Regions from separate parts of the Cupriavidus sp. KK10 genome, predicted to be linked through region 1. Evidence: predicted binding sites of a transcription regulator. Region 1 holds the regulator's gene; each other region holds the start of a gene.
The links. Region 1 encodes FNR, which switches genes on or off when oxygen is low (the NO sensors DNR and NnrR bind a similar motif). Its sites were predicted from a motif close to TTGATNNNNATCAA; they were not measured.
Positions count from the first base shown of each region.

Region 2: a site for FNR is predicted at 4,490-4,503, ahead of KB879_RS03045 (universal stress protein). Genes of this name have one in related genera too.
Region 3: a site for FNR is predicted at 2,728-2,741, ahead of KB879_RS05025 (fatty acid desaturase). Genes of this name have one in related genera too.
Region 4: a site for FNR is predicted at 2,464-2,477, ahead of KB879_RS37765 (universal stress protein). Genes of this name have one in related genera too.

Region 1 covers NZ_CP073677.1:5,034,354-5,041,525, reverse strand. Annotated here, with positions in the region: gene ccoN (cytochrome-c oxidase, cbb3-type subunit I) at 1-1,252, shown strand, start outside; gene ccoO (cytochrome-c oxidase, cbb3-type subunit II) at 1,271-1,933, shown strand; gene KB879_RS23490 (cytochrome oxidase) at 1,937-2,101, shown strand; gene ccoP (cytochrome-c oxidase, cbb3-type subunit III) at 2,104-3,021, shown strand; gene ccoG (cytochrome c oxidase accessory protein CcoG) at 3,095-4,543, shown strand; gene KB879_RS23475 (membrane protein) at 4,588-4,797, shown strand; gene KB879_RS23470 (hypothetical protein) at 4,794-5,039, shown strand; gene fnr (fumarate/nitrate reduction transcriptional regulator Fnr) at 5,101-5,826, opposite strand; gene KB879_RS23460 (sulfite exporter TauE/SafE family protein) at 5,905-6,663, shown strand.
Region 2 covers NZ_CP073677.1:600,604-607,775, reverse strand. Annotated here, with positions in the region: gene KB879_RS03070 (DUF882 domain-containing protein) at 1-183, opposite strand, end outside; gene KB879_RS03065 (murein L,D-transpeptidase) at 214-1,806, opposite strand; gene KB879_RS03060 (LuxR C-terminal-related transcriptional regulator) at 1,892-2,518, opposite strand; gene KB879_RS03055 (carboxymuconolactone decarboxylase family protein) at 2,681-3,091, opposite strand; gene KB879_RS03050 (CaiB/BaiF CoA-transferase family protein) at 3,184-4,251, opposite strand; gene KB879_RS03045 (universal stress protein) at 4,601-5,041, shown strand; gene KB879_RS03040 (serine/threonine protein kinase) at 5,089-6,135, opposite strand; gene KB879_RS03035 (DEAD/DEAH box helicase) at 6,155-7,172, opposite strand, start outside.
Region 3 covers NZ_CP073677.1:1,019,234-1,026,405, reverse strand. Annotated here, with positions in the region: gene xdhC (xanthine dehydrogenase accessory protein XdhC) at 1-144, shown strand, start outside; gene KB879_RS05035 (adenosine deaminase) at 200-1,255, shown strand; gene guaD (guanine deaminase) at 1,332-2,654, shown strand; gene KB879_RS05025 (fatty acid desaturase) at 2,840-4,015, shown strand; yybP-ykoY riboswitch at 4,065-4,274, shown strand; gene KB879_RS05020 (TMEM165/GDT1 family protein) at 4,340-4,915, shown strand; gene KB879_RS05015 (urate hydroxylase PuuD) at 5,078-6,289, opposite strand; gene uraH (hydroxyisourate hydrolase) at 6,321-6,674, opposite strand; gene KB879_RS05005 (GntR family transcriptional regulator) at 6,972-7,172, shown strand, end outside.
Region 4 covers NZ_CP073678.1:1,366,678-1,373,849, reverse strand. Annotated here, with positions in the region: gene ald (alanine dehydrogenase) at 1-729, opposite strand, end outside; gene KB879_RS37780 (GYD domain-containing protein) at 738-1,052, opposite strand; partial or broken gene KB879_RS37775 (YgcG family protein) at 1,252-1,867, opposite strand; gene KB879_RS37770 (pyridoxamine 5'-phosphate oxidase family protein) at 1,891-2,343, opposite strand; gene KB879_RS37765 (universal stress protein) at 2,639-3,094, shown strand; gene mgtA (magnesium-translocating P-type ATPase) at 3,316-5,793, shown strand; gene KB879_RS37755 (thymidine phosphorylase family protein) at 5,822-7,172, opposite strand, start outside.

The sequences.
Region 1 (7,172 bases):
TGCGGTGATCTTCGCCTTCGGCGGCAGCGCGCTGTTCGCGACCTCGTACTACGTGGTCCAGCGCACCTGCCAGGCGCGCCTGTTCTGCGGCCCGCTGGCCGCGTTCACGTTCTGGGGCTGGCAACTGGTCATCGTCGCCGCCGCCATCACGCTGCCGCTGGGGATCACCAGCTCCAAGGAATACGCCGAACTGGAATGGCCGATCGACCTGCTGATCACCGCGGTCTGGGTGGCCTACGCGATCGTGTTCTTCGGCACCATCGTCAAGCGCAAGACCCGGCATATCTACGTCGCCAACTGGTTCTTCGGCGCCTACATCCTGACCATCGCGCTGCTGCATATCGTCAACAACATCGAGATGCCGGTGTCGCTGTGGAAGTCCTACTCGGCCTATGCCGGCGTGCAGGACGCGATGATCCAGTGGTGGTACGGCCATAACGCCGTGGGCTTCTTCCTGACCACCAGCTTCCTGGGGATGATGTACTACTTCATTCCCAAGCAGGCCGAGCGCCCGATCTACTCCTACCGCCTGTCCATCGTTCACTTCTGGGCGCTGAACTTCACCTACATGTGGGCCGGCCCGCACCACCTTCAGTACACCGCGCTGCCGGACTGGGCGCAGTCGCTGGGCATGGTGTTCTCGCTGATCCTGCTGGCGCCGTCGTGGGGCGGCATGATCAACGGCATCATGACCCTGTCGGGGGCCTGGCACAAGCTGCGCACCGACCCCATCCTGAAGTTCCTGGTGGTGGCGCTGTCGTTCTACGGCATGGCCACGTTCGAAGGCTCGATGATGTCGATCAAGACCGTCAACGCGCTCTCGCACTACACGGACTGGACCATCGGGCACGTGCACTCGGGCGCGCTGGGCTGGGTCGCGATGATCTCGATCGGCTCGCTCTACTACCTGATCCCGCGCCTGTTCGGCGAGAAGCAGATGTACAGCGTCCGGCTGATCGAGTGGCACTTCTGGATCGCGACCATCGGCGTGGTGCTGTATATCGCCTCGATGTGGATCGCCGGGGTGATGGAAGGCCTGATGTGGCGTGCCACGCAGCCTGACGGCACGCTGACCTATGCCTTCGTCGAAGCGGTCAAGGCCAAGTACCCGTTCTACCTGATTCGCTTGCTGGGTGGCCTGTGCTTCCTGTCCGGCATGCTGCTGATGGCCTACAACGTGCTCAAGACCATCGTCGGCAAGCCCGCCGTGGATGCGCCGATCCCGGCCAGCATCCCTGCCTCTGCCCACTGATCAATCCAGGATAGAAAGATGTCCGACAAACAACGCTTCTTTTCCCACGAAACGCTGGAGAAGAACATCGGCTGGCTGATCATCTGCACGATCCTCGTGGTCAGCATTGCGGGTCTGGTCCAGATCGTGCCGCTGTTCTTCCAGCACTCCACCACCGAGCCGGATCCGGGCATCACCCCGTATTCGCCGCTGCGGCTGATGGGCCGCGATATCTATATCCGTGAAGGCTGCGTCGGCTGCCACTCGCAGCAGGTCCGCACGCTGCAGGCCGAGACCGAGCGCTACGGCCACTTCTCCACGGCGGGCGAGTCGGTCTACGACCACCCGTTCCTGTGGGGCTCCAAACGCACCGGTCCTGACCTGGCGCGCGTGGGCGGGCGCTACTCGGATGACTGGCAGCGTATCCACCTGCGCAATCCGCGCGATGTGGTGCCGGAATCGGTGATGCCATCGTACCCGTGGCTGGAAAAGGCCGAGCTGCCCACCAACGATATCCAGGCCCGCATGCACGCGCTGGTGCGCCTGGGCGTGCCGTACACGGATGCCGAGATCGCCAAGGCACCGGACGAGCTCAAGGGCAAGACCGAAGAAGATGCGCTGGTTGCCTACCTGCAAGGCCTGGGCACCAACCGCCGCAACGTCCGCGTGGATTCCGCCGCGGCCGCGGCACCCAAGGAGTAAGCCATGGCCATGATCACTGCCTTTGCGACCGTCGTGTCGATGGTCGTCTTCCTGGGGATCTGCTGGTGGGCCTGGTCCGCCGGCCGGCAGGCCGCCAACCGGGAATCCGCCATGCTGCCGTTCGCGCTGCCTGACGAAACTACGACAACATCGAGCCGGAACACCTAGCCATGAGCGATTTCATTTCCGAATTCTGGAGTTATTACATTGCCGCCATCGCGCTCGTCGGCATCGTCTGGTGCGTGTGGCTGCTGTTCTCGCAACGCAAGGTCACCAAGACCGCCGGCGGCACTGAAGACACCGGCCATGTCTGGGACGGTGACCTGCGCGAGCTGAACAACCCGCTGCCGCGCTGGTGGATGTGGATGTTCCTGCTGGCCTGCATCTTCAGCCTGGCCTACCTGGTGCTGTACCCGGGGCTGGGTTCGTATGCCGGCGTGCTGAAGTTCTCCACGCAGGGCGAACTTGCCGCGCACCGCGCGGCGCAGGAGAAGATGCAGAACGAGATCTACGCCAAGTACCTGAAGATGGACGTCAAGCAGGTGGCGGCGGATCCGCAGGCGCGCGAGATCGGCCAGCGCCTGTTCCTGAACTACTGCGCACAGTGCCATGGTTCGGACGCGCGCGGCAGCCGCGGCTTCCCGAACCTGACGGACAACGACTGGCTCTATGGCGGCGAACCCGACACCATCCAGCAGACCATCACCAAGGGCCGCAATGGCGTGATGCCGCCGTTTGCCGCGACCATCGACGCCAAGCAGGCGGGCGACGTGGCGCAATACGTGCGCTCGCTGTCGGGGCTGTCGTCGGACCCGATCCGTGCGTCGCGTGGCGAGGGCACCTTCAAGACGACCTGCGTGGCATGCCACGGCGCCGGCGGCAAGGGCAACCAGGCGCTCGGTGCGCCCAACCTGTCGGACAACGTCTGGCTGTATGGCAGCTCGGAAGGCAGCATCGTCGACGCCATCCTGAAGGGCCACAACAACAAAATGCCCGCGCATGAGGAGATCCTGACGCCTGAACGCATCCGGATGCTGACGGCCTATATCTGGGGTTTGTCCAACATCGGGAGTGGAGCCGGGCAATGACCGACGACTCATGTGAGCGGGCGCTGGTGGCTCGCGGGAGAGCATGCCCATGAATGCACCCGGGACCGAAGAAATGGCCCGGGCGGCCGACCTGCAACGGTCGGCCGCTGCGCCGGGCGAGACCTCTGACGAAACGCTCTACGAGGTCCGCCGCAAAATCTACCCGCGCTCGGTGACGGGCGCCTTCTCCAGCTGGCGGGTCTGGCTGGTGATCCTGACCCAGCTGATCTACTACGGCACGCCCTGGCTCCAATGGAACGGCCGCCAGGCCGTGCTGTTCGACCTTGGCGCGCGCAAGTTCTACATCTTCGGGCTGGTGCTGTGGCCACAGGATGTGATCTACCTGGCGGTGCTGCTGGTGATCTCGGCGCTGGCGCTGTTCCTGTTCACGGCGATCGCGGGGCGGCTGTTCTGCGGCTATGCCTGTCCGCAGACGGTCTATACCGAGATCTTCATGTGGATCGAGCGGCGGGTCGAAGGCGACCGCATCGCCCGCATCCGGCTCGATGGCGATCCGTGGAGCCTGCGCAAGTTCCGTCTCAAGGCGACCAAGCACTTCCTGTGGGTGCTGATTGCGCTCTGGACCGGCTTTACCTTCATCGGCTATTTCGCGCCGATCCGCCGTCTGGGCGGCGAGGTGCTCAGCCTGTCGCTGGGGCCGTGGCAGTCGTTCTGGATGCTGTTTTACGCGTTCGCCACCTGGGGCAATGCGGGCTTCATGCGCGAGCAGGTGTGCAAGTACATGTGCCCGTATGCGCGCTTCCAGAGCGTGATGGTGGATCGCGATACCTATGTCGTGACCTACGACGTCGGCCGCGGCGAGCCGCGCGGCAGCCGGTCGCGCAAGACCGATCACTACAAGGCGGGGCTTGGCGACTGCGTCAACTGCAGCATCTGCGTACAGGTGTGCCCGACAGGCATCGATATCCGCGACGGCCTGCAGTACGAGTGCATCGGCTGCGGCGCCTGCATCGACGCCTGCAACCAGGTCATGGACAAGATGGACTATCCGCGCGGCCTGATCCGGTATACCTCGGAAAACGCGATGCGCAAGGCCTTGTCCGCAGCGGCATCGCGCAAGCGCCTGCTGCGTCCGCGCGTCATCATCTATTCCGTGATCTGGGTGGTGCTGCTGGGCGGCTTCATGGCGTCGATCGCGCTGCGCACGCCGCTGAAGGTCGACATCATCCGCGACCGTGGTGCGCTCGGCCGTGAAGTGGAAGGCCGCTGGATCGAGAACGTCTATCGCCTGCAGCTGATCAACACCACCGAAGCGCCGATGAAGATCAGCGTGCGCGCCGACAGCGACGAGCTGAAGAACCTGAAGGTGGAGTACGACAAGCAGGCCGAATCGTTGGCGCCGACGTCCAACCGGTTGCTGCCGATCCGGATCCGCGTGCCGATCGAGGCCGCGGCGCGGGGCACGCACAAGATCAACGTGACAGTGACGAGCGAAGGCACGGAGCGGGGGCAGGCCGAAATCCGGCAATCCACCAGTTTCATCGTGCCGCGCGATTTGTGAAGCTAGGCAGACGCGGACTTAGTCGTCAAGATGAAGGGGGCAAGATGAGTCAGCAAGGCAATCCGTGGTGGAAGGAGCCGTGGCCGTGGCTATTGATGAGCGGCCCGCTGGTGGCGATGGTGGCGTGCGGCGTGACGATCTGGCTGGCGTCCACGCATCCGGACATGCCGGTGCAGGGTGCAACGCGCCATGGCCTGGTGGTGGAGAAGGCCGATGCCGCGCCGCCCAAGGCTGCCGCAGCGAGGCAGCCATGAGGTTGCGCTGGCTGATGTGGGTACTCTGGCCGGCGTTCCTGATGGCTGGCTTTGCGACCGCGACGGTGTTTTCGGTGGTGGATCCCGGTGACCTGAACTTCTTCGGCCAGCCGATCGAAGCGTCCCGCGAATCGGTCTACACCATCGGCTTCCTGATGGCCTGGGTGTTCTGCGCGTTGTCCAGCGGACTGACGCTCTACACCATGCCGACGCGGCTCAGCGATACCGACGAACTGGAATGAGCGGACTGGCGTGAGGTCTGCGCTGCCATGGCCGGATGCGGCACTGGCAGCGCTTGGCCGCTTAGCAGGAGCGGCTGTAGAGTTGCTTGATGCCGTCGATGTCCACCAGCTTGACGTGGCGCTGGCGAATCTGGATCAGGCCGGCTTCGGCAAAGCGAGAGAACAGGCGGCTGACGGTTTCGAGCTTCAGGCCCAGGTAGCTGCCGATTTCTTCGCGGCTCATGCGCATCACGAACTCGGACGCCGAATAGCCGCGCGCCGACAGGCGCTCAGAGAGGTTGATCAGGAAGGCGGCAAGGCGTTCCTCGGCGCGCATCGAGCCCAGCGTGACCAGCATCAGCTGGTCGTGCGTGATTTCCTTGCCCATCAGGCGCAGGAACTGCTGCTGCAGCGATGGCAGGTCGACCGAGAGGGACTGCAGTTCGCTCATGCGGACCACGCAGACTTCGGTATCTTCCAGGGCGGCGGCATCGGAGGCATGCTGCATCTCGCCCAGCCCGTCGAGACCGACGATTTCGCCGGGCAGGTGGAAGCCGGTAATCTGCGAGCGGCCGTCTTCAGTGGTGACGTGGGTCTTGAGCGTGCCAAAGCGCACGGCGTAGACCGCGGTGAGCGGATCGCCCATGCGATACAAGGTTTCACCCTTGTGCACGCGGATGCGTTCCTGTACCAGCGTGTCCATCTTGGCGAGGTCTTGCTGCGACATGCCGACCGGAAGGCACAGCTGCCCCATTGCACAGGTGGAGCAGCGGGGCGACATCTCGGTAATGGGAATGGAGGTGAGCAATTGGAACCTGCTAGAAATGGCAGCGAGGGCGCGATTAGGACATTTTACCGTGCGATGTGATGCGGTAGGGAGTAAGAATTGACATTTGGCGTGCTGATCAGCGTTTTTCTGCTGGCTTTGCTGGGCGGAGTCCACTGCGCTGCCATGTGCGGCGGCGTGGCGCTGGCCGTGGAACAACGCCGCGGCGCGACGGTGACGATCAGTCTGGTGCCCAGCCGCGCCGCCTGGCTGGCCGAGTTGCTGACTATGCACTTGGGCCGGATCTCGACCTATATGCTTCTTGGTGCCGCGCTAGGCGCGCTCGGTGCCTCGGCATGGAAGCAGGATTACCTGCCGGTGCAGCGCTGGCTGTTCGGCGCGGGCAGCGTCATGCTGCTGTGGTCGGGCTGGCGGTTGCTGCGCGGCAACACTTTTACCGTCGACTGGCTGGAGCGGCTGGCGGCGCGCGCCGGCGCAACGGTGGCGCGGCGGCTGGGTGGCCTGGCAGGCGCCATGCCGGCGTTTGTGCGGGCGCGAAGCGGACTGGCGCGGCGTTATGGCGTGGGCCTGGCGTGGGGGCTGGTGCCGTGCGGCATGGTCTATGGGGCGCTTACGCTGGCGCTGCTGGCGGGCAACGCGGCGTCCGGCGCACTCGTGATGGGCGTGTTCGGGCTCGGCACATTGCCTAATCTGCTGGTGCTGTCCGGCCTCGCGGGCTACTTGCGTACGCTGTCGCGACGTCCCGGCGTGCGCTTGGGGGCCGGCCTGGCGGTGATGGCGTTCGGCGCCCTTGGCATTGCGCGAGCGGTGCTGCTGCCACATTCGCTGGCCGAGCATGGATTCTGCCTGGTGTTCTGAGGCGCCGGCGCCGCCCGGGCAACGGATGATGGTTGCAGGCGGGGGCGGGAATGCCATACAATCGCCAACATTGCGGTATCGCGCGGCATAGAATGAGCCGCGGTAAGCAGCGGGCGAGCAGCGCCAGGCGGCCTTCCTACCAGAAGGCGCGTTCAGGGCAGGGGAAGCGGAAGGTTTTCGATGCCCGTCCCGTCCCCGCAGTCCATCCGGTTCAAAAGATCTGGTTCAAAAGTCCGGCTGGCACTGCGGTGTTGGCGATGCCGGCCTTGCTCCCGATACCCGTTTTTCTTGCGTCCGAGGCCTTCAGTTCGCTGACAGCGACGTCCGATATGTGCGGGCGCGCTACGCAAGAGGTTTGCTGGCCGATCCATAACGGCACGCGAACGATCTCCTGCCGGAACGACCCGGCAACTCGATGCAAAGATAGGGAAGTGCACGGCTTGGATGCAGCAGGTATCCGGCTAGCTGCGCAATGAGATGGCGGTGGCTTTCGTACCGCTGTATCCAAA
Region 2 (7,172 bases), 2.2 Mb from region 1:
TTCGCCGGTGTGGGTGTGGTCGAAGGCCAGCGTGCGGGCGTCCGGCAGGCCTGCCAGGGCCTGGTTTGCAGGCAGGCTGGCCAGCGCCTGGCGCGGCGTCAACGGCATCAGGCCGGCGGCAAGGGCCAGGCCTCCGGTGGTATGAAGAAAGCGGCGGCGTGCCTTGCGCGTCGCATCAGTCATGGTACTTCCTCTGAATGTGCCAGTGGCGCCTCAGTGGGTGGTGGCGGAGGCGCTCGCAATAGCTGGTTGCTGGGGCCGTCCGTTGCGTTGCCGCAGTGCCTTGTCCAGCAATTTGTCGTGACCGTAGATGTCAGGCAAGAAGGATACACGACCATCGGCGCGCGCAATGACCGTGCCGTAGGCCAGCACCACCGGCAAGGGCTGCTGCAGGCGCACCGTATTGGACTTGCCACGCGTCATCGCTTCGCGGATCCGGGTCTCGTTCCAGTCCGGCATATCCTGCAACACGAACTGGGCCAATGCTACTGGGGCTTCCACGCGGATGCAGCCGTGGCTGAAGTCGCGCCGGTCGCGCTTGAACAGCTGTGGCGAGGGCGTGTGGTGCAGGTAGATGTTCTCATTGTTGGGAAACACGAACTTGATATCGCCCAGCGCGTTCAGCGGGCCCGGCCGCTGGCGGATGCGCATGCGGCCGTTCAGCACGGCGTCGAGATTCTCGTCGGACAGCGTGGTCACGGCCTTGCCGTCGCCACTAACGAACTCCAGGCCCTGCCGGTTGAAGTAAGCCGGATCGCTGCGCAGGTGCGGCACGGTCTCGCGGCGCGCGATCGAGGGCGGGATGTTCCAGTACGGGCTGAACTCGATGTAGCGCATATCCTCCTCGAACAGCGGCGTGCGCGTATCCAGTGCCTTGCCGACGATCACCTTCATCTCGAGCTTGATGTCGAGCTTGCCGTCGCGGATCTCATAGGCGCGCAGCATGAACTCCGGCACATTCACCACGATCATGCGCGGACCGTCCAGCGGCGTCCAGCGCAGCCGCTCCATGGTCAGTTCGATTTGCCGCACACGGCTGGCGATGGGCACGTTGAGTTGTGCCAGCGTGCCCGCGCCGATCACGCCGTCGGCCTCCAGGCCGTGGCGCGACTGGAACGCCTTGACGCCGCCGACCAGGGCGCCTTCGTAGCGGGCCGGCGCCTGGGCGCCGGCGGGCAAGTCGCCCAGCGCAACCAGGCGTGCATTCAGCGCCGCGGCACCGGCCCAGGGCTGGCCCGGCGTCAGCTTGCTCCCCGGCAACGGTGGCAGCGGCTGCCCCCAGGCCGGCTGCTTCGCGATCTCGCGGTACCGCGCCAGGGCCTCCCGCAGCGTGCCATAGAGCGGGAAGGTGGGCGCTGCCTGGCGGATGGCGTCGGGCAGCCGCTGCTGCGTGACGGCATCGCGCAGCCAGGTGGCGGCATCGAAGGGCCGTTCCGCCTGCGGGGCAAAGTTGGCATGGACCGCGCGCGGGTTGACGCGTCCGCCGTGCAGGTCTGCCAGCATCCGCTCCATCGCGGCGCTCAGCGCGGCATCCACGCGTGCGGCCGCGTCCGGCGGCAGGGCTGGCCCGCTGGCGGCCTGGACCACCGCCTGGCGCAAGGCGTCGGCATCGTAGTCGCGTGGATCGAGGCCGTCGGCCGCGGCCGCGGCCAGCGCATCGACGGCCTGGCGCGCAGCCGGCACCGGACGGCCCTGCGCAAACCACATCGGCTCATTGGCGAAGGCAGGCATGGCCAGGCACGCGGCGGCACAGGCAAGCACGACAGCGCCCAGGCGGCGCGCGGCGGCATTCAGGGTCGGAGGCATCGGGCGGAAAGCTCGGATTCGTCACACACGCCCACAGTCTACCCGCGATGGCGGCATGGTGCGGCAAGCCGCCCCAGGGTGCGCGTCACCACACCAGCTGATGCCGGCGCGCGTAGTCCGCCATTTCGACCAGGGACCCGACATTGACATTGGCCATGATGTTGGCCTTGTGGCTGCTGACCGTCTTGCTGCTGATTAGCAGTTGCTCCGCGATCGACTTGTTGGAATGGCCGCGCGCCAGATACTGCAGGACGGTGATTTCGCGGTTGCTCAGCCGCGCGAAGCCCGATTCCCGCTGCGCGCCGATCTGGCGCACGGTCTCCAGCGTATGCATGGGAAATACCAGGTAGCCGCACAGCACGCCGCGCACCGCGTGCATCACCTCGGCCAGCCCACGCTGCTTGACCACAAAGCCACGGGCGCCCGCGCGCAGCGCCCGCACCAACGCCAGCGTGGCGTCGGTGTCGGACAGTACCAGCAAGGGCACGGCGGGCAGCGTCGCCGAGACGCGCCGGACAAAGTCGATGCCGGGATCGCCGAAGCGGTCGACATCGACCAGCACCAGCCCCGGCCGGTGCTCGCGGGCCAGCCGGAACGCTTCCCGAATGCCATCCGTTTCCAGTACTTCACCGGCGCCCAGCTCAGCGCCGAGTTCAGCGGACAGCGTGGTGTGGAACTGGGAAGGTTCGTCGACGATCAGCGTGAGATGCAAATTTGAGGCTCCTTAACGACTGGCATGGCTTGGCCTGCTGCCAAAGTTAAGGAGCCGGAGAGGTCCTGACGCGCCGAATCCTCGCCGCGCAGATGCAGCAGAATCTGCATCAGAGTCAGACTCTTCTGCATCGCTGTTTTCGTATCGATGCCGCGGTCGGCGTTACCCGTTGGCAGCGTCGAGGACTTCAGTCAGCTTGCGGCTGGCATCCAGCGCCGCGGGGAACCCGCAGTAGACCGCGCTGTGCACCATCAGCTCGCGCAGTTCATGCGGCGTCACGCCGTTGGCGAGCGCGCCGCGCAGGTGCCCGGCCAGCTCCTGCGGCCGGTTCAGCGCAATCAGCATCGACACCGTGGCCAGGCTGCGCTGCTTGCGGTCCAGGCCGTCGCGGGTCCAGACCGTGCCCCAGGCGAACTCCGTCACCAGTTGCTGCAGGCTGGTGTCGCCCTGCTGCGCGGCGGCGTCCAGCGCGCGCCGGACGTGCTCGGGGCCGAGCACTTCGGTGCGCACCTCAAGACCGGCCTCGAAGGCCGGCGTGGAGGTATAGGCGGGGGCTTGGCTGGGTTCGGCCATGGCTTGGGTCTCCGGTTTGGGTCGATGCCGCATGGTAGCCGAACCGATCAGACAGATTCGAGAGGCCGCGGCATCTGTGCCGCGGCCCCAGGTCATTCCGTGCCGGCGCGCAGGAAGCGCGGCGCCGGCGCCGAACGCGGCACCTCGCGCTCGCCCTGCTGGTACAGCCGATATGTGCCGCGTGCCTGGTTGTGCGGATGGCGCGCGGCCTCGTCCAGGGTCAGCACGCGCGCAAAGCACACGTCGGTGCCGCCCAGCACCGACTCCCAGTGGGTGCTGGGCTTGCCTGCGATGCATGCGGCAATGCGCGCCTTCACCGCGGGCCACTGGGCGCGGTCATACTGCGCGGCGGGGTCGATGTCGGTCAGTTCGAGCCGGTCGAGCAGCTCGCGGTAGAACTGCGGCTCAAGCGCGCCCAGCGTGATCGCGCGGCCGTCGGCACAAGGGAAGACGTCATAGAACGGCGAATCGTGGAAGGGGCTGGGTTGCGGGCCGCCCAGCGTGCCGGCTGCGCGCGACACCTGCACCAGCGAGCCCAGCATGGCGACGATATCGGTGATGGCCGCATCCACCACGCAGCCCTCGCCGCTGGCGCGCGCGCTCAGGATGGCGCTGGTGATGCCGAATGCCAGGCCAAGCGCGCCGGTGGCATCGCCCACCACGGTCGGCGGCACCATCGGCAGTGAGCCTTCGCGCGCGGCCATCGACAAGAGGCCGGTCAGCGCGATGTAGTTAAGGTCGTGGCCGGCGCTCTGCGACAGCGGGCCGGTCTGGCCCCAGCCGGTCATGCGGCCGTAGACCAGGCGCGGATTGCGTGCATGGCACACCTTCGGGCCCAGGCCGAGGCGCTCCATCGCGCCCGGGCGCAACCCTTCGATCAGCGCGTCGGCGCCGGCCACCAGGTCCAGCGCGGCGGCCACGTCTTGCGGCGACTTCAGGTTCAGTTGCACCACGCGCTTGCCGTGCTCCAGCTCCATCTCAGGGGGCACGGGCTGGCCGCGCAAGATGCGGCGGGCATCCGGCGCGACCGGGCGGGTCACCAGCGTGACCTCGGCGCCAAGGCCGGCCAGCATCGCGCCGCACAACGGGCCGGGGCCGATGCCTTCGAATTCCACTACCTTGATACCGCGCAGGGGCAGCAGGTTGCCACGCTCACTCATGATCGTCGTCTCCGGAATCGCCGCCCGCCCGCGCCATGGCCGGGGGCAGCTGCATTGAATTAGTCTGGGATGGGCCGTGCCTGCGGCAGCGCGGGCGTGCCAATGCCTGCCACGGGGCTCGGGAGCATGCTACGCGCCACCGCGTTGACGGGGCAATGGCCAAATGCTTCAGCCGGATTGACGGAATCCGTCGGCCGGCCGGCTATCGCACGGTCGGATCGGATAAATCCGATCCGACTTGATCTAAATCGGGTCCTGGCAGGACACTAGGTGCCATGATGGTTCCAGTGGCGGTGCCGCCTCATGGCGCACCGCCCTGCCGACAGCCCACACCCAGGAGATTCCCAACATGACCAATATCGTGCTCGCCACCGACGGCTCGGCCTTCAGCGACGCCGCGGCTCGTTTTATCGCCGAAGGCAAGCTGCTGCAGAGCGGCTTCACCGTGCATGTCGTGCATGTGGCGCCGGAAGTGAGCGGCCAGGTGCGCGCCTTTGTCAGCAAGGAAACCATCGACGACTGGCACAAGGAGGCCAGCGACAAGGCCATGGCGGCGGTCTGCGACATCCTGTCCGCAGCCAAGGTGCCATTCGAGCGGCACCCGCTGCACGGCTTCGCGCCGGAGCGCATCGTCGCCTGTGCGCGCTCGGTCGACGCCGCGGCCATCGTGATGGGCACGCATGGCCGGGGTTCGTTCTTCGATGCGGTGATCGGTTCAGTCGCGGGCCGCGTGCTGGCGCAGGCCGAGTGCCCGGTGCTGCTGGTCAAGGCGCCGGAAAAGAAGGGTTGAGCAAAGTAGCGGAATACCGGCGCCCTGGCGGCGCCGTCCGGTAGACCTCAGGCGCCCCACAGGGGCGCTTCGTCCATCAGCGCCACCTGTTCGCGCAGCTCCAGGATGCGGTCCTGCCAGTAGCGCGCGGTGCCGAACCACGGGAACGCGGCCGGAAAGGCCGGGTCGGCCCAGCGGCTGGCCAGCCAGGCGCTGTAGTGCAGCAGCCGCAGCGTGCGCAGCGCTTCCACCAGCCACAGTTCGCGCGGCTGGAATTCGGAGAAGTCTTCATAGCCGGCAACGATGTCGGCCAGCTGGTCCTGCATGGCCGCGCGGTCGCCCTCGAGCAGCATCCAGATGTCCTGGATCGCCGGCGCCATGCGGCTGTCGTCGAAATCCACGAAGTGCGGGCCCGGCGCGCCATGGGTGCCGCCGCGCGCGTCGTCCTCGTCAATCCACAGCACATTGCCGCGATGGCAGTCGCCATGGGTGCGCAGCAGGCGCACCTCGCCGGCGCGCTCATAGCAGCGGCGCACGCCGTCCAGCGCCAGGTCCGTCACCGATTGCCACGCGGGCAGCAGGTCGGCGGGAATGCAGCCGCTGGCGAGCAGCCAGTCGCGCGGGGCAACGCCGAAGGTTTCCAGATCCAGTGCCGGGCGGGCCTGGTAGGGCTGCGTCGCCCCCAGCGCGTGGATGCGGCCGATAAAGCGGCCGAGCCAGGTCAGCGTATCGGAACGGTCCAGCGCGGGCTCGCGGCCGCCGCAGCGGGGGAATACCGCGAAGCGGAAGCCGGCGTGATGCAGCAGCGTGCCAGACTCGCCCGGTGCCAGCACCATGGCCGGCACGGCCGGGATCTCGGCATCGGCCAGCTGCTGCACAAAGGCGTGTTCTTCCAGGATGGCCGCGTCGGTCCAGCGGCCCGGACGGTAGAACTTGGCGATGACGGGCGGGGCATCCTCGATGCCCAGCTGCCAGACGCGGTTCTCATAGCTGTTGAGCGCCAGCAGGCGCCCGTCGGGGCGCAGGCCGGCGCCTTCCAGCGCGTCCAGCATCAGCTCCGGCGTCAGGCCGGCGTAGGGAACGCCGGGGTCGGCCGGGGCGTCGGACGCGTGCATGGTGTCAGCCCTGATCCGCTCAGCGCGCCGGCTTGCGGTTGCCGCCGAGCAGCGCGGCCTGCGGCGCCGGACGGCGATTGCGCGCCGGTGCCGGTGCCGCGTCGTGCGGCTGGCGTGCGGGTTGCGCCGCGGTCCGCTGCTGGCGCGCCGGCTCCTGGCCGTCGCGGCGCGGTGCGGGATTGCGCGCGCCACCGGCGGGCTGGCCGCCACGGTTGCCGTTGGCCGCGCCGTTGCCGCGCTGGCCGCCTTCGGCAGCGCGCGTGCGCGGCTGGCCGCCCTGGGCTTGCCGCGGCGCAGCCTGCGCTTCGCGCGCCGGGCGCTGGCGCTGGGCGCCCTCGCCTTCGTTGCCGGCCGGACGCGCCTGGGCGCGTCCGCGGCCCTGGCTTTGTCCTTGCCCCTGGCCACCACCGCCACGCTGTTGGCGGCCTTTCTGGATCGGCTCGGGCGCGATGCTCGGGTCGACCTCGAAGCCCGGCAGCACGGTCTGTTCGAGCTTGCGCTTGATCAGGCGTTCGATATCGCGCAGCAGCGCAATCTCGTCCACGCAGACCAGCGAGATCGCTTCGCCCTCGGCGCCGGCGCGGCCGGTACGGCCGATGCGGTGCACATAGTCCTCGGGCACGTTGGGCAGGTCGAAGTTGACCACGTGCGGCAGCTGGTCGATGTCGATGCCGCGCGCGGCGATATCGGTTGCCACCAGCAGCCGCAGCGTGCCCGACTTGAATTCCGACAGCGCGCGCGTGCGCGCCGACTGGCTCTTGTTGCCATGGATCGCCAGTGCCGACAGGCCGTCCTTGGTCAGCTGCTCGGCCAGGCGGTTGGCGCCGTGCTTGGTGCGCGTAAATACCAGCACCTGGTGCCAGTCATGCTGGCGCACCAGGTGGGCCAGCAGTTCACGCTTGCGCTCGCGGTCCACCGGGTAGACGCGCTGGTCCACGGTCTCGGCCGTGGTGTTGCGCCGCGCCACCTCGATCGAGGCCGGGTTGTTCAGCAGGCGGTCGGCCAGCGCGCGGATATCGTCCGAGAACGTCGCCGAG
Region 3 (7,172 bases), 2.7 Mb from region 1:
ATGACATGCCCCATGGGGGTTCCCGGGATTACCGACAAGGCTCCGGCTATGATTGCGGTAGCCATCGTCGCCCAGCTGCTCCAGGTCCGCGAACAGCGCCTTGCCGCGCTGCGTCTGGGCCGCCCGGAGGCGGTGCATCCCTGAACCCGTGCCGCCGGCCCCGCCGGCAGGCACAGAAATGCCCAGAAACGAGGCCCCCATGACCATCGATGCCGCGCTCGCGGAACAGATCCGCCGCACTCCCAAGGCCGAACTGCATGTGCATATCGAAGGCACGCTTGAACCGGAACTGATCTTCCGGCTGGCGCAGCGCAACCAGGTGGCGCTGCCCTACCCCAGCGTCGAGGCGCTGCGCGCCGCCTACGCCTTTACCGACCTGCAGTCGTTCCTGGACATCTACTACGCCGGCGCCAGCGTGCTGCTGACCGAGGAAGATTTCTTCGACATGACCATGGACTACGTCAAGCGCGCCGTCGCCGACAACGTCCGCCACGCCGAGATCTTCTTCGATCCGCAGACCCATACCGCGCGCGGCGTTCCCATCGGCGTGGTGATCGACGGCATCGCCGATGCCCTGGCCCAGGCGCGCACCGAATATGACTTCTCCAGCAGCCTGATCCTGTGCTTCCTGCGCCATCTGCCGGAGGAAGACGCCTTCGCCACGCTGGAAGCGGCGCTGCCCTACCGCGACCGCTTTGTCGGCGTGGGCCTGGATTCGTCCGAGCAAGGCAATCCGCCCGAGAAGTTCGCGCGCGTATTCGCCAAGGCGCGCGAGCTGGGCCTGCACCTGGTGGCCCACGCGGGCGAGGAAGGTCCGGCGCAATACGTCACCGACGCCCTCGACATCCTCAAGGTGCAGCGCATCGACCACGGCGTGCGCGCCATCGACGATCCGGCGCTGGTGGAACGCCTGGCGCGCGAGCGCGTGGCGCTGACCGTGTGCCCGCTGTCCAACGTCAAGCTCAAGGTCTACCCGGACCTGCGCGACCACCCGCTCAAGCGCATGCTCGATGCCGGCGTGGTGATCACGCTGCATTCGGACGATCCGGCCTACTTCGGCGGCTATATGAACGCCAACTGGGAAGCCACCTTCGACGCGCTGCCGCTGGACGCGGCCGATGCCCACAAGCTTGCCCGCAACAGCTTTGAAGCGGCCTTCCTGCCTGCCATGCAGAAGGCCGAATTCCTGGCGGAAGTCGACCAATTCTGGTCGAGCCCGCCCAAGTCCCCGCCCGCAACGGCCCCAGCGGCCTGAGCGCGGCGCATGCCAATAGCCCGGCCCGCTGCTTGAACCATGCCGTTCCGCGCGGGCCGGCCACAAGAGACAAACCATGACGACCAACCCCAAGACTGACTCCCTCACCCGTGCCATTCGCGGCCGCGTGCTGCATTTCCTGCGCGATCCGCAATTCCATGAGGATGCGTATCAGTATTGGGACGACGGGGTGCTGATCGTCACCAACGGGCGCATCGCCGCCGCAGGCGACTACACGCAGCTGGCTGCGCGCATTCCGGCCGACGCCGAGATCGTCGACCACCGCGGCAAGCTGATCGTGCCCGGCTTTATCGACACCCACGTGCACTACCCGCAGACTGACATGATCGCGTCGCCGTCGCCGGGCCTGCTGCACTGGCTCGACACCTACACCTTCCCCGAAGAGCGCCGCTTTGCCGACCCCGACTACGCGCGCGGCGTGGCCGGCTTCTTCACCGAGGAACTGCTGCGCAACGGCACCACCAGCGCGGTGGTCTGGAGCACGGTGCACAAGGCCTCGGCCGAGGCCCTCTTTGCCGAAAGCGAGGCGCGCAACCTGCGCATGGTCACGGGCAAGGTGATGATGGACCGCAACTGCCCGGAATTCCTGCGCGATACGGCCGAGACCGGAGCCCGGGACTCCGCCGACCTGCTGTCGCGCTGGCATAACAAGGGACGCCTGGCCTACGCCATCACGCCGCGCTTTGCCCCGACCTCGACCGAGGCGCAGCTGGCCGCCTGCGGCGAGCTGGCGCGCGCCTACCCGGACGCCTTTATCCAGACCCACGTGGCCGAGAACCGCGACGAGGTCAAATGGGTCGCCGAGCTGTTCCCGGACGCGCGCAGCTACCTGGACGTGTACGACCGCTACGGCCTGCTGCGCCCGGGCGCGATGTACGGCCACGCCATCTACCTGGACCAGGACGACCGCCGGCGCCTGGCCGACAGCGGTGCCGCGGTGGCGCATTGCCCCACCTCCAACCTGTTCCTGGGCAGCGGCTTCTATGACTTCCACCAGTCCGACGCCAACCGCCTGAATGTGACGCTGGCCACCGACGTCGGCGGCGGCACTTCGTTCTCGATGTTCCGCACCATGAACGCCGCGCACAAGGTGGCGCGCATGGGCGGCTACTACCTGACCGCCCTGCGCATGTTCTACCTGGCCACGCGCGCCGCGGCCGAGGCGCTGGGCTGGACCGACCGCGTCGGCAGCTTTGGCGTTGGCTGCGAGGCCGACTTCATCGTGCTGGACCCCAAGGCCACGCCGCTGATCGCCCGCCGCAGCAACCGCTCGGAAACGCTGGAAGAGGAGCTGTTCGCCTTTGCCATGCTGGGCGACGACCGCCTCATCGACAGCGTCTATGTGATGGGCGAGGCCGCCCACGTGCCGGCCGCCTGATCCGTCACCTGGCCAGCAGCCGCCCGCCGCCATGCGGCGGGCGCGCTTTTACCGCTTCGCCCCCGCCTCCGGCTTGACGAGCGTCAAGACCGTCTCCGACAAAGCCTTCTAACCTTGCGGTTCCGCCGCGGCCGTTCTGCGTGCCGTGCGCCCATACCCATCCGACCGCAATCAGAAGGTTCTGCATGACCGCATCCCAATCCGCCGCTCACGCCCCTGAGCGCGCCCATGGCCCGCATGACGTGCCCTATGCCGCGCGCAAGGGTGCGCCCAACCACGCCCCGCTTCCGGCGCCGATCGCACCGGACGCCCCGCTGCCCTCGCGCAAGATCATCCGCGGCTGGCTGATCCCGCTGGGCCAGCGCAGTACCCCGCGCGCACTGCTGCTGTTCGCCTTCGACTACCTGCTGTTCGGCGCCGTGCTGGCCGGCGTGGTGCTGGCGCAGCACTGGGCCGCCAAGCTGGCGCTGGGCGTGCTGGCCGGGCTGATCATCGCGCGCCTGTTTATCATCGGCCACGATGCCTGCCACCAGAGCCTGACCCCGCGCCGCGGCCTGAACAAGTGGCTGGGCCGGCTCACCTTCCTGCCCTCGCTGACGCCCTACAGCCTGTGGGAAGTCGGCCACAACGTGGTGCACCACGGCTACACCAACCTGAAGGGCTTCGACTTCGTCTGGGCGCCCTACTCGCTGGAAGAATTCAACGCGCTGCCGCGCTGGCGCCGCGTGATGGAGCGCATCTACCGCACCGGCTTCGGCCCGGGCCTGTACTACCTGGTGGAAATCTGGTGGTGCAAGATGTTCTTCCCGAGCAAGCGCCAGATGGCCACGCGCCGCCCGATCTTCACCGGCGACTGTGTGCTGGTAGCCGCCTTCGGGCTGGCCTGGATCGGCGCGCTGGCTGGCCTGGCACTGGCCACGGACCAGTCCGTCTGGATGCTCATCGGTGCCGGCTTCGTGCTGCCCTTCCTGGTCTGGAACGTCACCGTCGGCTTCGTGCTGTACGTGCACCACACCCATACCAGCGTGGCCTGGTATGACACCAAGGCCATGTGGGCCAAGGCGCAGCCCTTTGTTTCGACCACCGTGCACCTGCGCTTCCGCCACGGCATCGGCGCCGCGCTGCACCACATCATGGAACACACCGCGCACCACGTCGACATGAGCGTGCCGCTGTACCGCCTCAAGCGCGCCCAGGCGCTGCTGGAGCATGCGCTGCCAGGCCGCATCATCATCGAGAACTTCTCCTGGCGCTGGTATTTCGACACCGCGCGCCGCTGCAAACTCTATGACTTCAAGGCCCTGTGCTGGACCGATTTCCGCGGCCGCCAGACCAGCGACAACGCGCCTGTACCCGCCTGAGGATACAGGCCATGTGGCGGGGGGGCAGGTGGACGCCTGCCCCCCGCTGCCGTTATAATTGGCGCTTCCATTGGGGAGTAGCCGCCCTGCTCTTACCGCGCCGCGCAATGCGGATTCCGGGGGACAGGGGCGCACGTCAACAGACTTGACCGCTTGCGGTTATGGCGTGCGCAGCTCCGGACCCGCCCGGCCGTGTACTGATACGGACCCGGCAGCGTCCAGCCTGGCGAGACCGATGACCATACCTTTCTGGCCGGGCCGGGAAAGGTGTGCGTCATTGGCATCTCGCGATGCATTGCGGCCCGGTTACCCCACAAGACCAATATGGAAGCCTTCCTCGTCTCCACAGGCATCGTCGCCCTCGCTGAAATGGGCGACAAGACGCAATTGCTGTCGCTGGTGCTGGCCGCGCGCTACCGCAAGCCCGTTCCCATCATCCTTGGCATCCTGATCGCCACGCTGTTCAACCATGGCTTTGCCGGCGCGCTCGGCGGCTGGATCACGCATGTGCTGGGCGAAAGCCTGCTGCGCTGGATCCTGGGCCTGGGCTTTATCGCGATGGCGGGATGGATGCTGATCCCCGACAAGCTCGACGACGCCGAACAGGCCAAGCCGGTCAAGGGCGCCCTCGGCATCCTCGGCACCACCATCGTGGCGTTCTTCTTTGCCGAGATGGGCGACAAGACCCAGATCGCCACCGTGGCGCTGGCCGCGCGCTTCAGCGATGCGGTGATTGCCGTGGTGGCCGGCACCACCTTCGGCATGATGGTCGCCAATGCGCCGGCGGTCCTGCTTGGTGACAAGTTTGCCAACAAGATGCCGATCGCGCTGGTGCACAAGATCGCGGCAGGGATTTTCCTGGTGCTGGGGGTGTTGGCGTTGCTAAATATCGGCGGATAAGTCGTCGAAAAAAAACGGGGCGCAAGGCCCCGTTCAAACCCTCGCCGGTCCGGTACTGACGGTTGCCAACTGCACAACCCTCCGGACCGTCGATCACCGATGCTCGGATTTCGCGAGCCGGCTGCACGCGCCGGCCCTGATGCTTTTCAGATCAAGCCACCCTTAGTTAGTGGTCTTGGCACCGCCTTCGAACCACTGGCCCAGCAGGGCGCGTTCGTCGTCGGTGATCTGCGTCACGTTGCCCAGCGGCATCGCCTTCTGCTGCACGGCCTGCTGGTAGATCAGCTGGGCGTGGGCCTTGATGTCTTCCGCGGTGTCGAGCTTGATGCCCTTGGCTGCGGTCGGCATCAACTTCGGCTGCGCGGCGTGGCACTGCACGCAGCGCGCGTTCAGCACTTCCTGCACCTTGGCAAAGCTGACGGTGGCAACGGCGGCGTCACCGCCTTCTGCCTTGGCCACGGCCGGGCGCGGTTGCGGCGCGATCAGCACGGCGACCACGGCCAGCACGGCAACGCCGGCTGCGGGCCAGGCCACGTTGATCTTGCCCTTGTGCTTGAGGATGAAGAACTGGCGGATCAGCACACCGGCCAGCATGATCAGGATCAGCGCGGCCCAGTTGTACTTGTAGCTGTAGGTCATGCTGTAGTGGTTCGACAGCATCGCGAACAGCACCGGCAGCGTGAAGTACGTGTTGTGCACGCTGCGCTGCTTGGCGTTCTTGCCATGGACCGGATCGACCGGCTGGCCTGCGCGCAGCGCGGCAACCACCTTGCGCTGGCCCGGGATGATCCATACCAGCACGTTGGCGCTCATGATGGTGGCGATCATCGCACCGGTCAGCAGGAACGCCGCACGGCCCGAGAACAGGTGGCACGCCACGTAGGCAGCCACGGCCACGTAGATCGCCACCAGCACGCCCACGGTCTTGTCGCTCTTGCCGAACACGCGGCAGATCACGTCATAGACCACCCAGCCCGCGGCCAGGTAGGACAGCGCCAGGCCGACCGCCGCGCCAGGCGACATGTCGTAGACGTTCTTGTCGATCAGGAACGTGCTGGCGTTGAACAGGTACAGCACCACCAGCAGGCCGAAGCCGGTCATCCAGGTGGAATACGACTCCCAGTAGAACCAGTGCAGGTTCTCAGGCAGCGTCTTGGGCGCGGTCAGGTATTTCTGCGGGTTGTAGAAACCGCCGCCGTGCACGGCCCACAGCTCGCCGCCGACACCCTTCTCCTGCAGGTCAGGATCGGTGGGACGGGTCAGGCTGTTGTCAAGCCAGACGAAATAAAACGAGGAGCCGATCCACGCGATCGCCGTGATGACGTGCACCCAGCGCAGCAGCAGATTGGCCCAGTCGAGAATGTAGCCTTCCATGTCTTGTCTCCTGTTTCCCTATGCCACCGCTTCAGCTGCCGCGGTAGGTCGAGTACGACCAGGGCGAAACCAGGAGGGGCACGTGGTAGTGCGCGTTGACATCGGCAATACCGAAGCGCAGGGGCACCACGTCCAGGAAAGCCGGCTCGGGCAGCTGCGTGCCTTGCGCGCGGAAGTAGTCGCCCGCAGCGAATTCCAGCTCATACACGCCAACGGCGAAGTCCGCGCCTTCCAGTAGCGGCTGGTCGCAACGGCCGTCGTGGTTGGTCACGACTGTCTTCAGGGTTTCGCGACGATTGTCGACAATCTTATGAAGCGTAACCGACATGCCCTTGCCGGGCGTGCCGGCAGCGGTGTCGAGTACGTGTGTGGTCAAGCGTCCCATCGTGTTTTTCCTTAGGCGATTGGGTTGTGAGGGGCGCCGCTGCCTTCACTAGCACCATTTGTGGGAATGGTGCCCGCTCGGTACGTCTGGTAACGCATCCCGGCGCTGGGTGGTGCGTGGCGACAATGCGCCTGCACTACCCGGTTGGCAATTCAGGGATTTCCCTGAGTTGTCGAAAACCTGAGTCGGTTTTGTTGACAATATTGAAGCAGCAACCAAATAATTGTCAACAATTTTTGGATCACCGCTGCCTGATGTCCAGGATTTGCGGTGCCCCGCCTGACTGCTGGTGCCACGATGTCCAAGAGCCTGAAGCTGATTGCCGCCAACGCCGAAACCAAGGCCGACGCCGAGCCGACCGAAATCCAGGCGGGCAAGCCCGCCAAGCCCGCACGCAAGGGCTCGGTCGAAGAGCGCATGTATCACGAGATCTACGACGCGATCATGGAGCACCGGCTGCCGCCGCGCACCAAGCTGACCGAGCATTCCCTTTGCGAG
Region 4 (7,172 bases), on a different replicon from region 1:
GGCGCCCGGCAGCACCGCGCCGATGACCGCATCGGCCGAGAGCAACGCGCGCTCGATACTGTCCGCGCTGGAGTAGACCGTCACGACTTGATTGCCGTACGCAGCGCCGAGATGCCGCAGACGATCGATATTCTTGTCCAATACCGTCACGCGCGCCCCCATGCCAACCGCGATCTGGACAGCATTGGCGCCCACCACGCCGGCACCGATCACCACGACATGTGCCGGCGCAACGCCGGGGACGCCGCCGAGCAGCAGTCCCATGCCGCCGTGCGGCTTCTCGAGGTAGGCGGCCGCCACCTGGACTGACATGCGGCCGGCCACCTCGCTCATGGGGGCCAACAACGGCAGACCACCGTCAGGGCCCGTAACCGTCTCATAGGCAATGCAGACCGCACCGGATTTCAGCAGCGCGGCAGTCAGCTCACGGTCCGCGGCCAGATGCAGGTATGCGTAGAGGATCTGCCCGGGCTTGAGCAGCGCCAGTTCGCGTGGTTGTGGCTCCTTGACCTTGACAATCATCTGGGCCCGGTCGAATACGGCCTTCGCATCGGCAGCCAGCTTCGCGCCAGCCGCTTCGTATTGCGCGTCGGAAAGACCAAGCGCGGTCCCGGCCCCAGCCTGGACCATGACCTGGTGACCGCGGCTGACAAGTTCGCGCACGCAGGCAGGCGTCAGGCCAACCCGGTACTCGTTGTCTTTGATCTCTTTGGGCACACCGATCCACATGGCCTTGCTCACACGGGTGGTAGTTCCGGCAGATTCCGCACCAGGTGCTTGAATCGCCCCCAGTCCACCGCCGGATGCACCGAGGCCTCTCCGTGACCATACGCCCGCACCAGGACCGATACCTGCATGGCGGTTTCGATGTCGTTGGCCTCGAAGATATCGAGATAATCATAGGGCCCGAGGGTCGCATAGCTGCCCAGCCATTTCACATCCGGACAGACTTTTTCCAGATAGCCGGCAACGCCGCGTTCCAATGCCTCAAACGATCGCGGCTGCCGTAGGGACTCCACGGAGACACGGGTTTCCATGATAAATATCGCCATGTTCGACTCCTCAAGGTGGCTGCGCCCTTTGTCGGCCGTATAGCTAGAGGCTAGCTGCTGTCTGGCCGCAGCCCTTGTCCCAGCGCAACGTCCGGCACGGAACCCGCGGCCACCTTGCTCGATTGCGCGCAAAGTTCCTGCGAGCGACCCTCAGTTGCCATTGAGTCCTCCGCAGATGCCGCACGACAAACTTTCACCTTCACCACTTACCGGAGGCACCGCCACCGCCAAAGCCGCCGCCACCGCCGCCGAATCCGCCAGGGCCCGAGCGGCCGCCATTTCTTCCCGAGCGACCGCCAATAGTTAGCAAGCCCATGTGCGAGCCACCCATTAGCGTGAACAGAGCGCGACTGCTCCCGCAACCATGCCGGCAAAGATGGCGCCGGAGAGCATCCACGCGACCACACCAACGGCCCCACCGGTCGCGACTGCACCCGGGAGCGCCCCAGCATGGAGCGCAGAACCCCACCCGGGATCAGCGTGAGCACAAGGAGGATTGGCATCAGTTGCCGCATGGGGTCGCCCCGATCCCCTGCCGTTTCCTCCGGCGGTGGCAGCGGCTCCCCTTCGATGACCCCAAGCATGCGGTCGATGCCCGCAGACACACCACCATAAAAATCGCCCTGCTTGAATCGGGGCACGATATCTTCACTGATGTTGCGCTTGCTCGCGGCGTCAGTCAGGACGCCTTCGAGGCCGTAGCCCACCTCAGTATGAAGCGCGCGGTCATCCTTGGCGATGATGAGCAGCGCGCCGTCATCGACGCGCTTGCGTCCCAGCTTCCATTGCTCGACCACGCGAAGCGAATACTCCTCGGTGGGCTTACAGGGACCAGAGGTCAGCAGGTGACAAGATCCGTATGCCCAAAGCCCTTGGAATAATCGAGCACGGAAATGACCATTGGGATCACCCTGAATATTCGGACGTCCGCCGTGGTCGGCATCGGCACCGGCAAGGCAATCTGCTCCGGATACTTGAATGGGAACATCCGCAGGATCCTCTCCGCTAAGGCCACATCGACCACCAGTTGCGCGTGCGCCGCCATGGACAGGCCGGTAATCGCCATGAGATCTGGCGTATCGTGATCGATTGTCAGCGAGACACGGTCATCCAATGCCAGATTGGCCGCCTTTTGGCTGCTCGGACCACAGAGGAAGTAGAGCGTGAGACCCTCATTCACATAACCTACAGTGGTAGCCTGAGGCCAGCCATCCGGCCTCAGGGTGGCAAGCGTCATGATCCTGTGTTGGTTCAACAAGGTCAGGATCTTCTGTCTGATCTCTTCGTCCATATTTGGTCACCATGGTTGCACTAGTACAAACGGCCCTAACGGGGCCGGCATGGCTGCCGCCTCGGCTTTGGCTCTATGGTCCTTTCCTTTCCAAGGTAGGGGATGACAAAGCATGCATCGTTGATGCCTGTCAACGAAGGTACTAAATGCCGCCCGGGGCTGGCCGATAGCCGTGCCCCTGACCTGCATCAACCGGCCCACCCTTCCCGGCCCTAAGCTGGAAGCAGTGTCTATGTCCCCGCATACGGGGATCGCTTCACTCCGGCCCGCGGGCGCTCAACAAGGAGGCAACGCCATGTACCAGACAATCGTCGTCGCCATCGACGGCAGCGACTGCGGCGATCGTGCCTTGGCCGAGGCGATCCAGCTCACGGCCATGTTTAAGGCCCGCCTGGAGATCGTCCACGTGGTCGACAACAGCTATCTCAAGTACGACATGGGCTACGGCAGCCTGGCCGACCTGCGCCCCGACCTGGTCGAGGGCGGACGCAGCCTGCTCGCCGAGGCCGCGGCCAAAGCCCGCGCGGCCAAGGTCGAATGCCACACGCAACTGGTTGATGAGATCCTTGCCCTTGGCGACATCGCCACGGCGATTGACGCGGCTGCACAGCGGGTCCACGCCGACCTGGTCGTGGTGGGCACCCACGGCCGGCGCGGGGTGCGCCGCCTGGTGATGGGCAGCGTGGCCGAGGGCCTGGTGCAGGGGTCGAAGGTGCCAGTACTGCTAGTGCGCGCGCCACGGGCTCCGTAAGGCATGGAGAAGGATGCAGAGCCGCCCCTCCCTACGGTCGACCGGCCCCCGGGGGGCGACCGCCGTGCCGCGTCAACCCCGGGCCGGCAGGGCTCGCCGCACGCCGTCCACGTGACGTCCCCGCCAGCCGAACTGGAATGGGCTGCCACGCATGATGCCAGCGAAGTCCTGGACAGACTTGGCGCGACCGAGGCGGGCTTGGCGGCCTCGCGCCTGGGGACGTGTGGCCCCACATTGCCCCCAACCATGGCCCACACTGGCTTGCCAGCCTGGCCCGGCGGCTGGCTAGCCCCGTCAACGTGATGCTGATCGTGCTGTCGGCGGTATCAGTGCTTGTGCACGACTGCAGCGCCGCTGCCTTGATCGGCGGAATGATCGTGCTGAGCGTCTCGCTTGCCACCTGGCAGGGGCAGGAAACGCGTAGCGACCGCGCCGTGGCGGCGCTGCGTACGATGGTCCACACCACCATCGCCGTGCGGCGCCGTGCGGACCCAGCCAGCACGCCCGTCGCGCAGGAGCGCCCGATCGCCGAGCTTGTTCCTGGCGAGATCATCCATCTGGCTGCGGGTGACCTGATACCCGCCGATGCCCGGCTGCTCGCATCCAAAGACCTGTTCGTGAACCAGGCGGCATTGACCGGCGAATCCATGCCGGTGGAAAAAATCCCCGCGCGCTGCGCTGTCGCTACCGCTGCCCAAGCCGGCCTTCTTCCCAATATCGCCCTCATGGGGACGGCGGTATTCAGCGGGACAGCCACGGCGGTCATCGTGCTGACCGGCGACCGCGCGATCTTCGGGCACATCGCGCAGTCGATCGCCGGGCAGGAGCCGCCTACCGATTTCGAAGCTGGCCTGAACCGCATCGCCCGGTTGATGCTGGCGATCCTCGCAGTTATGTCGCCATTGGTGTTCCTGATCAACTGGCTGACCAAAGGCGACTGGTTTGAAGCGGTCCTGTTTGCCATGGCGGTTGGCGTGGGCCTCGCCCCCGAGATGCTGCCGATGCTGGTCACCGTCAACCTGGCAAAGGGCGCGATGGCAATGTCCCGGCGCAAGGTCATCATCAAGCGTCTGGCCGCAATCCAGAACCTTGGCGCCATGGACACGCTTTGCACGGACAAGACCGGGACCCTGACCCAGGACCTTGTCATCCTCAAGCAACATGTCGACCTGGCGGGACATGACAGCGAGCGGGTGCTGGAGTTTGCGTATCTCAACAGCTATTTCCAGTCTGGCCTGCATAATCTGCTCGACGTGGCCGTGCTGCGGCATGAGGAGTTGAGCGAGCGCATGCGAATTGCGCAGGCCTACCGGCTGATCGACGAGATTCCCTACGACTTTACCCGCCGGCGCATGTCCGTCGTCGTGCAGGCGCCCCACGCCCGGATGCTGATCTGCAAGGGCGCGGTGGAGGAAGTCTTCTCCGTCTGCACCGCGGCCGAACTTGAGGGTCAGCGCGTGCCGCTGGATACCACGCACTATCGTGACCTGATGGCCATCAGCGATCGCCTGAATGACGATGGCTTCCGCGTCATCGCCATCGCCTTTCGCGAACTGCCGGAGGCGCCGGAGACGCACGCATACTGCCTGGCCGACGAACATGGGCTGACCTTGCTGGGCTACATCGCGTTTCTCGATCCCCCCAAGGAAAGTGCGGCCCCCGCGCTGGCTGCCCTGGCCGACAGCGGCATCGACGTCAAGATCCTCACCGGGGACAGTCCACGCATCGCGAGCAAAATCTGCCAGATGGTCGGGCTTGCACGCAGCGCGCCGGTGCTTGGCAGCGACCTGGACAAGCTGGATGCCCAGGGCTTGGCCGATGCCGCGCTGCGCAACCAGATCTTTGCCAAGCTCACGCCCGTGCACAAGGCAGCCATCGTGCGCGCGCTGCGCGAGCATGGCAGGGTGGTTGGCGTGCTGGGCGACGGGATCAACGACGGGCCGGCGCTGCGCGCCGCCGACGTCGGCATTTCCGTGGACAGCGCGGCCGATATCGCCCGCGAGTCAGCCGACGTCATCCTGCTGGAAAAGAGCCTGCTGGTGCTGCATGACGGCGTCATGGAGGGGCGGCGGGTCTTCGCCAACCTGCTCAAGTACCTGCGCATGAGCGCCAGCTCCAATTTCGGCAATATCTTCAGCGTGCTGGGAGCAAGCGCCTGGCTGCCCTTCCTGCCAATGGCGCCGATCCAACTCCTGACCAACAACCTGCTCTACGATTTTTCCCAGACGGCCCTGCCCACCGACAATGTCGACGACGAGTCCTTGCGCAGGCCCAGGCGCTGGGAGGTCGGCAAGATGGGGGAGTACATCCTTGGCATGGGCCCGGTCAGCTCATTCTTCGACTACCTGACCTTCGCCGCGCTGTTCTGGCTGCTGGGCGCCAATACGCCTGCGCACGCGGCGCTGTTCCAGACCGGCTGGTTCATCGAGTCCCTGTTCTCGCAGACGCTCATTGTCCACATTATCCGCACGCGCAGGCTGCCCTTCATCGAGAGCCGGTCCAGCCAGGCCTTGCTGGCCACTACGGTCGGGCTGTGCCTCGTCGGCGCCTGGCTGCCCTACTCGCCGCTGGCCACACCGCTGGGCATGCACCCGCTGCCGGGCGCTTACTGGCCGCTGCTCGCGGCCATCCTGCTGGGCTATGCTGGCGCTGCGTTTGCCGCGCGCCGCCTGCTGGCGAGGTGGGTGCCGGTGGACTAAAGCGGACGAAGGCGAACGGGCCGGCGGGCTATTGAATGCCGAATGGGTCATGCGCCAGCGCGTAGCTGAACGCATATTCCAGTTCGCCGGACGCCTGGGCGTGCAGCGTGCAGAGCGGTGTGCCGGCTGCGACCTCGTCGCCGGTGCGGACATGCAGCTCCAGCCCCGCCACCTGCCGGCGCGGCGCTCCGGCCAGCTTCGCCGCGCGCGCGATGTGACGGTTGTCGATGGCGGTCACGATGCCGCTACTTGCCGCCACCAGGTCGCGCCGGAACACCGCCTGCCCCGGGGTGCGCAGCCCGCCTTGCGCTTCACAGATCGCCTGGAACCGGGCCCAGGCCGCACCGCTGTCGAGCAGGCTGCCGGCCTGCTGCCATCCCTGTCCTTCCGGCATCGCGCCGCAGAACTCCAGCAGCTCCCCCGCCAGCAGCAGCGAGCGCTCGCGCAGGTCGGCGGGCGCCGTCGGCTGGCCCTGCAGCACTGCCAGCACGTCGAGCGCCTCGAGCGCAGGCCCGACGCCCCGCCCCACCGGCTGCGAGCCGTCGGTGCGCAGGATCCGGATCTTCAGCCCGAAAGCGTTCGCGACTTTGGTCATGGCGCTCTGCAGGCGTTCCAGTTCGCTGTCTTCGCGGATCTTCGCCGTCGGCCCCACCGGCACGTCGATCAGCACGTGGGTGGAGCCGGCCGCAACCTTCTTCGACAGGATTGACGCTACCAGCTGCGCATCGCTGTCGATATCCAGGGCGCGCTCCACGCGGATCAGCACGTCGTCCGCGGGACTCAGGCTCAGCGCGCCGCCCCACACCAGCGCCGCTCCAACCTGCTCCACCACGCGCCGCAGTTCCGTCGCGTCCAGGGTCACGCGAGTCAGGGTTTCCATCGTATCGGCGGTGCCGGCGGGCGAAGTGATCGCGCGTGACGAGGTCTTGGGCAGCACCAGGCCTGCCGCCGCCGCGATGGCCACGACGATCGGCGTGGTGCGATTGCCCGGCAACCCGCCGACGCAATGCTTGTCCGCAACCACCTCGCGGTCCCAGCACAGGCGCTCTCCGGACCGAACCATGGCCCGGGTCAGGTCGACGGTCTCGCGCAGGCTCATGCGACCGTCCGCGCAAGCGGTAAGGAATGCCGCAATATGCACGTCCGCGTATCGCCCTGCGCTGATGTCGCCGATGATGCCGTCCAGTTGGGCGCTGTCCAGGTGGCAGCCATAGATCTTGGCACGTAGTGCCCGCACCGACTCCAGCGCCGGCGCATGGGTGACATGCACGACATCGCCGGCGCGTGCCGCCAGCGTGCGTGCCGCGCTCACCGATAGGCTCGCTTCGCCCATGGCCAACAGCGGCGCGCCCAGCAGCGTCAGCGTGGCGATCAATGAC